2 regions of the Shewanella sp. 10B genome follow, and region 1 is predicted to be linked to the other one. Evidence: riboswitches for the same ligand, from Rfam matches in the RefSeq annotation. Region 1 holds a riboswitch; the other holds the start of a gene.
The links. A riboswitch is a leader RNA that binds a small molecule or an ion and turns the genes downstream of it on or off. The one in region 1 is predicted to bind thiamine pyrophosphate.
Positions count from the first base shown of each region.

Region 2: it holds a riboswitch for thiamine pyrophosphate, as region 1 does, so the genes downstream of both, thiC (phosphomethylpyrimidine synthase ThiC) here and M0415_RS03285 (TonB-dependent receptor) in region 1, are expected to answer to the same signal.

Region 1 covers NZ_JAMDJO010000001.1:771,717-776,151, forward strand. The annotation lists gene tsgA (MFS transporter TsgA) at 1-979, shown strand, start outside; gene M0415_RS03280 (Crp/Fnr family transcriptional regulator) at 1,035-1,715, opposite strand; TPP riboswitch at 1,930-2,040, shown strand; gene M0415_RS03285 (TonB-dependent receptor) at 2,094-4,319, shown strand; gene M0415_RS03290 (YkoF family thiamine/hydroxymethylpyrimidine-binding protein) at 4,415-4,435, shown strand, end outside.
Region 2 covers NZ_JAMDJO010000001.1:1,298,658-1,303,092, reverse strand. The annotation lists gene M0415_RS05540 (hypothetical protein) at 1-1,093, shown strand, start outside; TPP riboswitch at 1,269-1,367, shown strand; gene thiC (phosphomethylpyrimidine synthase ThiC) at 1,527-3,698, shown strand; gene thiE (thiamine phosphate synthase) at 3,701-4,435, shown strand, end outside.

The sequences.
Region 1 (4,435 bases):
AAAGTTGGGCATCAAGCGGATCACCTTGCTCAGTTACAGTCTAGTCGCGCTTTCTGCGCTGGCATTACACCTTACTAGTTCGCTACAACTAGTGATGGTAGCCATGACCTTAATTGGGTTCTGCGGTGGGATTGGTCTGTGTATCGCAGGCACCATTGTGGTGTCTGTATGGCAAGCCAAAATGCAGAGCACTATGTTAGTGGTGCAGGATGCGACCTTTAATGTTGCTGGGGTGGTGTTTCCGCTGATCACAACCTACGCCTTAACCAATGCCTTATCTTGGAGTTACAGTTACTTAGCCGTGGGGTTGGTTGCCTTAGGCACGGTGATTATTAGCTTATTCACCAATTTTTCTCTGTGCGAGCAATCATCGAATACGGAGGAGAAACAACAATCAGAGTGGAATTTCGGCATTATCAGCGGCGGTATCGGCTTATTTTTAGGCATGCTGGCACTGTATACCTTCCTCACATGGGCGCCGTTATTTGTAAAACAAAAATTTGATATCCCATTTGAAGAGGCGGGCAATATCATTACCCAATATTGGTCGGCCGCGCTGATCGGTGCTTTGATTTCAACCCTGATCGTGACCCGGGTAAAAATTCATCATTTCTTAGTCGGTATTATTGGTTTAGCCATGGTGATCACCTTTGTGATTGTGACTACCGATAAACTGAATTGGATTGCTTATTTAACCTATGGGTACGGCTTTGTCTGCGCGGCACTTTACAATGCGTTTATTGCCTATGGCGTGTCGTTTGTGAAGCAAGCCAGCAGCAAGAATGTCTCCTACATTCTGATCAGTGGCAGTACGGGCGCCATGTTTAGCCCAGCGATCAGTTCGTTCTTCGAGCGTATTATCGGCTTACAAACCGTGATGTATGTGATCCCCGTGCTTTATGCCGCAATCTTTATGCTGCTGATTGCATCGAGCCGGATGAAACCTGCGATGTCTGCACAATCACTTTCGGCAAGTTAAGCTAAAGGCCCATACTTGGTTGTTATCCGCCGAGTATGGGGGTTGTCGAAGTGGGCTAAATACCTGCTTCGACAAAGGCTTTAAGTGCATTCAGGTTTTTAATCCTAATACCTTCTTTTTTACGCTCGATTAAACCGCGCTCTTCCAAATGTTGCAGTGCCCGTCGATAGACCCTGTCTGTGGTACCAAAACGCTCCGCCTCTAAATAACGCTTACTAAAACCATCGACGGGTAAATCGTTTAAATACTCATGGTAGATATCGAATGCCACGTTATAGCTGATGGGATAAAGCAGCCTTCGGGTAAAAATATCGACGGTATCTTGGTAATCAATCGCTATGGCACTGGCAAAAAATAGCGCCAGTTGTGGGTGTTGGCCGAGGGAATGTTGTAACTTTTCAGTGCTGATGAGCGAAATTTCCAAGGGTTCGCTAGCGATGATGTCGAGCTGACACTGGTATTGGGTAAAAAACTCCATCTCACCAAAGAGCTGTGAATCACAATCGATAGTCCCTAATTGGAAACAACGGCCATTTCTGGCGGTGTGCCCCAGCGATACGCGGCCTTGCTTCACTAGCACCAGCGAGTTTATGGCTTCACCTTGTGTCATCAGGTGAGCGCCTTTTTTGAGCATTTTGACTTCGCTGATACAGCTAAGAATCACCGCTTCAATAAGAGGATAGTCTTGTTCCCATCGCTGGCTATAACGTCCCTTGGCTAACGGTTTTAGCTGCATTGAGTTGACCCTTCTACCATACTTAAAATCGTCGCCTTCTATAGCATTAGAACGCATATTGGGTCAAATCAGCCAAAGGAGAGAAGGGCGTTTATATTGGCCGATTGTGAGCTGTCAGAGGTTTCAACAAAGGCATTAATGGCGTGAGCTAAGCGTCATTTACTGATGTGCAGTGACAAGAGTGTCTACTTTATGATTTTCGTCATGTATACTTAGCGCCGCCAAGGGGTGTTTGCTAACAAAGTGGCAGACTGAGATGTCATCAGACGAACCCTTAGAACCTGATCCGGCTAATACCGGCGTAGGAATGGGCCAATCAACAGCACACTTCTGAATCGCTTATTCGTTGCCGGATCTCAAACATGTATTTGAGGTCCTATGTCTAACCAAAAGTTTTACAACAAGTCTTACACCCAAAAGTCTACCAAGGGTTCCATCTTCTCCTTATCGTTAACGCGTGCGCCATTGGCGCTGGCCATTTCGGCAGCCTTGAGTACAGCCGCGTGGGCGCAAACCGATGCTATCGATAAACCAGAGCCTAGCAATGATATGGAAATCATGGTGGTGACGGCGGATTTTCGCAGTGCCAGCTTAGAAAAAATGCCATCGAGCATTACCGTTATCGATGCCCAGCAAATTCAAGATGAAAGTGCCCAGCACTTTGAAGACGTGATGAATTCTATCGCCAACTTCAACTGGTCGGGTGGCAGCTCACGTCCTAAGTATTTTCAGATCCGCGGCGTGGGTGAGCAGGAGCAATATCAGGGTGCACCTAACTCGTCTGTGGGTTATATCATTGATGATATTGATTTATCCGGTATCGGCATGGTGTCGAGCATGTACGATCTGCAACAGGTCGAAGTGTTACGCGGCCCGCAGGGTACCCGCTATGGCGCCAATGCGTTAGCGGGCTTGATTTACCTTAAGAGCAACGACCCGACCGATGTGTTTGAACATGGCGCCGAGGTTTCTTTAGGCAATGATGACCTCCAAACCTTCAGCGGTTTTAGCTCAGGGCCGTTAACCGATTCGGGCAAATTGTTATACCGCGTGTCGCTGCAGCAGCATCAGCAAAACGGTTATCGCGACAATCTCTATTTAAATAAAGAAGATACCAATGGTCGTGATGAATTTACTGGCCGCGCTAAATTACGCTGGTATGCCACCGATAATCTGCAACTCGATTTAACCCTGCTGCATGCCGATTTTGATAACGGCTACGATGCCTGGAGCTTAACCAACGATCCTAAACATACTATTTCGGATCAGCCGGGTGTCGATAGCCAGCGCACCACTGGCGCAGGATTTAAAGCAACTTACTCGGGTGCAGAATCGTTTGAGTTAACCTCGCTGACTTCATTTGCCAATACCGATCATCATTATAGTTACGATGGCGATTGGGCTAACCCTGAGTATTGGGCTGCCAAGCAATGTGAGGATGAGAGCAATCTCGCCCCTTGTCAGTACGATTACTTCTGGGACAAAACCGGTCAGCGTAAGACCTTATCCCAAGAGTTCCGCTTAAGCTCGACCGACCAAGGCCGTATTTTTTCGGGTTCAACCGACTGGTTACTTGGGGTTTATGCGATGAACCTTAAAGAAGATAACCAACTGTATTCTGAATATAATACTTGGCCCGATGAGGTATTAGATTCTGAATATGAAGCAACTAATTACGCCGTATTTGGTCAGTTGGATACGGATTTAGGCGCCGATTATGCCTTGTCTGTGGGACTGCGTGTTGAGCGTCGCAATAGCCATTACTCAGACACCAACAATGACAATTTTGACCCGAGCGAAACCATGTGGGGCGGCCATATTGCGCTGAGCAAAGTGCTGAATGAATCCCATAATGTGTACGCCCGTGTGGCGCGCGGTTACAAGGCGGGCGGTTTTAACATGACCTTGCCAGTCGAACTCAATGATAAAAAAGAGTTTGATACCGAAACGCTATACAACTACGAAATTGGTCTTAAATCCCATTGGTTTGAAGGGCTTATCGATACGAATCTAGCGCTGTTCTATATGGATAGACAGGATCAGCAAGTGGCTGCATCCCAGCAAGATCCGAACAAGCCACAACGCTTTATCCTCTACACTGAAAATGCGGGTAGCTCACACAACTACGGTGCAGAGTTGGACGCCACTTGGTATGCCACCGATAATCTCCAGTTTTACTCAAGCCTAGGTTGGTTAGAGACGGCGTATGGCGATTACCAGTACCAAGATAAATACGGTAGCGCTGTGGATTTAACGGGCCGCGATTTGGCCCATTCACCACACTTAACCTATAGCCTAGGCGGTACCTATCGTGCGAATTCGGGTTGGTTTGCCAACGTCAATATGAGTGGTAAGAGTGAGTTTTACTACTCAGACAGCAACGACTCGCGCTCTGAGCCATACACCATTGTGAATGCGCGTGTAGGTTACGAGGCGAGTGCTTGGTCGGCGTATTTATGGGGCCGCAACCTGTTCGATGAAGAATATGGCGTGCGTGGTTTCTATTTTGGTAATGAGCCGGATAACGGCTGGGCGGAAAAGCAATATATTCGCTACGGCGACCCACGCCAAATTGGGGTCACACTAAACGTTAAGTTTATGTAATCCCATAAGAATGATACATCAGATGTCAGGTTGTGCTCGCTAATAGTGTCACCGCCTGACGATTGCATTATTAGCATTTGACCCTAGGAGTGAAGATGAAACTCACCGCCGAAATT
Region 2 (4,435 bases), 530 kb from region 1:
GTCTTTCAGCGCTACAGCCCAAGGCGCGACAGATTTGAACGCTAAGCCTTTTAACGCTCATGCAGAACCTTTGGGGAGCGATATAAGCCTTAATTTACATGAGGCTAACCGAAAAGACATCGATAGCATATTCCAAACATCTTCAAAAATAAGAGGGCGAGAGTGGTCGCAGTATTTCAATCTTAAGCCATTGTTTTGGGTCATCTTTGGCCATGGCTTACTGCTGTTGTTATTAATTTTTTTATGGCGAACCCAGTCGGAACACTTAGGGCTGTCGTTTACCGAATCTTCAGCCAACACACGGACTACAACCAAGGCGTTAAAGGCGTATTTTATTTATGCGCCGCCAACGCAAACCGCTCCAGCGGATCCGCCTCAAGATTACTCCGTTGAAGAACCTACCGTTTCTAGTGAGCCGATCACTTCGCCGCCTAACACTACGCAGCTGACAGTGGATGTTGAACCAGCCGCAAAAGTGATACCAAAACCCACGGAAAAGTTGGCGCCAAAAACTACAGAGCAGATTGCAAAACCTCTTGAAGTCAGCGCCCAAGCGTCGAATAGAGCAGTTTCAAAGACTCCAACACAGGGTCAAGCCCAGCAGAGTGCAAAAGAAGCTATTAAGCCTCAAAAGGCAGAAGTCCAATCAAGCTCGGCTCAAGCGGCAAGTACTCAACTGTCAGATACTGGTGAGCAAAGCAGCGGTGCGGCTGGCAGTGTCGGTTTATTTACCCAGCGTTATTTTGAACGTCAGCGTGAGCAAGCCTTAGATGATTTAGTGCTCGAGCAGGCAAATCATTACTCTAAACAGTCGACTATGTCTGAAATAAGCCCCGAGATGGAGGTGTTGATTGTGCCCAATGCCGATGATTTTAGCGGCCCCACCAGTTTAGATTTAGAACTGGATCCTAATCGAATTGTCCGTAAAGGGGATACCTGCTATCGAGTCGTTAAAGTCGGTACCCAAATTAATCCCTATGCTGAGAATTTAGGTTTCCCCTTCAATTGCAGTGGCAAGAAAATGAATCAAGAAATTGACGATGCCATTAAGGCGCAACTGGATAAAATGATGGTAAAGCGGCCAAAAGGCTAAAAAATAATGATGATAAATTTTCACTCAAAATGACATTTATTGTGAATTATAAAGTTTTTTAAAATTAAATTTGTTTTTATACAATAGGTTATTTGTTCTTAATTTTTGATTGGTAATTTGATTTTTACCTTGAAATTACGCTTGTTTGTTCGCGGCGCTTCTGCCTATACTTTTGCCCATCTTGTCGGAGTGCCTCTTGGCTGAGACCGTTTATTCGGGATCCGTTGAACCTGATCAGGTTAAAACCTGCGAAGGAAACAAGCATAATAACATCCATTAAATCGTCTCAGCGGCAACCTTTTCGCCCTGCATCAACCCATCGATTTAGTCGTTATTGAGTCCGCAAATCCACTTAGGGTTTGCAAGGCTCAGCTTCAACACTCAAGTCTCCAGACAAGCAACCCCATTTTTATTTGTTAAAGTGAGATTGCTTATGTCCAGTTTAGAATTGTCCTCAGAATCGATTGCCGTGAACACCCAAGGGCAAACGAGCCGCCGTGCGGCGCGCGCCCAGGCGCAAGCCTTTATCGATACTCTTAAACCATTACAACATCCTAATTCGCAAAAGCTGTATTTGCAGGGAAGCCGTGAGGATCTCCGTGTAGGGATGCGGCAAATTCTGCAAACCGATACGCGGATTGGCGGCACAACAACTGCGCCCATAGTCGAGAAAAATCCTCCCATTCCGGTGTACGACTGCGCAGGACCTTATTCCGATCCAGCTGCGCAAATTAACGTGCGCCAAGGCTTAGCCAAGCTCAGATTACCTTGGATTATCGAGCGCCAAGATACCGAAGTGCTCGATTGTGCGACATCAGATTTTACCCAGCAACGCCTGAAGGATGATGGGCTCGATCATCTACGATTTGAAGCCGGCTCAAGTGCAATTGTTCGTCCTCGCCGTGCCTTACCGGGTAAACGCGTGAGCCAATTACACTATGCCCGCCAAGGGATTATTACCCCTGAAATGGAGTATGTGGCGATTCGGGAAAATATGGCGCTCGCCGAGGTGCAAGATGAAATCTTAAACCGCCGCGGCCAAGGTGAATCCTTTGGTGCCGTAATCGGTAAATCGATTACCCCAGAGTTTGTCCGCGATGAAATTGCCCGTGGTCGCGCCATTATTCCTTTAAATATCAATCACCCTGAAGCCGAGCCCATGATTATTGGCCGTAACTTTTTGGTGAAAGTGAATGCCAATATCGGCAACTCGGCGGTTACGTCCTCCATCGAGGAGGAAGTCGAAAAATTAGTCTGGTCAACCCGTTGGGGGGCGGACACTGTGATGGACTTGTCCACGGGGCGGTATATCCATGAAACCCGCGAATGGATTATCCGTAACTCGCCAGTGCCGATTGGCACAGTGCCGATTTATCAAGCGCTGGAAAAAGTAAATGGTGTGGCCGAGCACCTGACCTGGGAAGTATTTCGCGATACCTTGATTGAGCAAGCGGAGCAGGGCGTCGATTACTTTACCATCCATGCGGGCGTGTTATTGCGCTATGTGCCCATGACTGCCAAACGGGTGACTGGGATTGTGTCCCGCGGCGGCTCGATTATGGCCAAATGGTGCTTGAGCCATCATCAAGAAAACTTCCTCTATACCCATTTCCGTGAGATTTGTGAGCTGTGTGTTGCCTACGATGTGTCGCTGTCATTAGGCGATGGTATGCGTCCTGGCTCCATTGCCGATGCCAATGATGAGGCGCAGTTTGCCGAGCTTGAGACCTTAGGCGAGCTGGTCAAAATCGCCTGGGAATTCGATGTGCAGACCATTATCGAAGGGCCTGGGCATATCCCGATGCAGCTTATCAAGGAGAATATGGATAAGCAGCTTATCCACTGCGCCGAGGCGCCATTTTATACCTTAGGTCCACAAATTACCGATATTGCACCCGGTTACGATCATTTCACCTCTGGGATAGGCGCGGCGATGATCGCATGGTATGGCTGCGCCATGCTCTGCTATGTGACGCCAAAAGAACACTTAGGTTTACCTAATAAGCAGGACGTCAAACAAGGGCTGATTGCCTACAAGATTGCCGCACATGCGGCCGATATTGCTAAAGGCCACCCAGGCGCGCAGATCCGCGACAATGCGTTATCTAAGGCGCGCTTTGAATTCCGTTGGGAAGACCAATATAACTTGGGACTCGACCCTGATACCGCGCGTGCCTACCACGATGAATCCCTGCCACAGGAGTCGGCCAAGGTTGCGCATTTTTGCTCTATGTGTGGCCCTAAGTTCTGCTCGATGAAGATCACCCAAGATGTGCGCGACTATGCGGCAAGTTTAGCGGCGGGTACGTTGTCAGTGGCTTCGTCAAGCCAGAATGTTGAGAGCGCTGAAGGGCTTGCATTGATTAACTCTGCTCCACAAGGGCAAGCTAGCAAAGAAGCAATCCAGCAGATCACTGTCAAAACCCAAGATGAATTAGCGGCGGCCATGGCGCAAAAATCGGCCGAGTTTGCGGCCTCTTGCGCCAAACTGTATCTGCCGCTGGGCGATGCTAATGCAGCCAATACAGCTAATACTGCCAATGAATCGGCCAAGCATCAGGACGGGAGTGAGCTCCAACCCACAGCACAGGTTGCGGAGGTTTGATAATGACCCCTGCTAAACATGTTAGCCACTTAGCGCCTCAACCTATCGTCTGGACCATTGCGGGGTCGGACAGCGGTGGCGGCGCGGGGATCCAAGCGGACTTAGCCACCATCAAGGATTTGGGCGGCCATGGATGCAGCGTGATCACCACCTTAACGGCCCAAAGTTCGGTGGCGGTGGATTTAGTTGAGCCTGTGAGTGAGGCAATGCTACTCACACAGCTCTCGACCCTGTTAGTCGATCTACCGCCTCAGGCGATTAAAATTGGCTTACTCGCGAATCAGCAGCAACTGCACTTAGTTGCCGATTGGTTGACTGGTTTTAAAACCCAGTTTCCACTCGTCCCCGTTATTCTTGACCCTGTAATGGTCGCAAGCTGTGGGGATGAACTTGGGGATAAGAGCACGGCGAGCCAGCCACTGGATTTTACGCCCTTTAAGGGCTTGATTAGCCTGATAACGCCGAATGTGCAGGAGTTGGCAAGGCTTACTGTCGCCACAGACAAACAAGTGTCACCAATACACACAAAAGCCGCGTTCGCCGCAGCGGCAATGCAACTCTCTGAGCAATTAGACTGCAGCGTATTAGCCAAGGGCGGCGATATTGACTTTGCGGCTCAGGCAAGTGTAGGCATTAATACAAGGGATAGCTTAAGCGACCAACAAAGCGATATCACAACTCATCGCAGTGCCAAAGATAATCAGCGTATGGCGGAAGATCTGCTGATTTGTCATCAG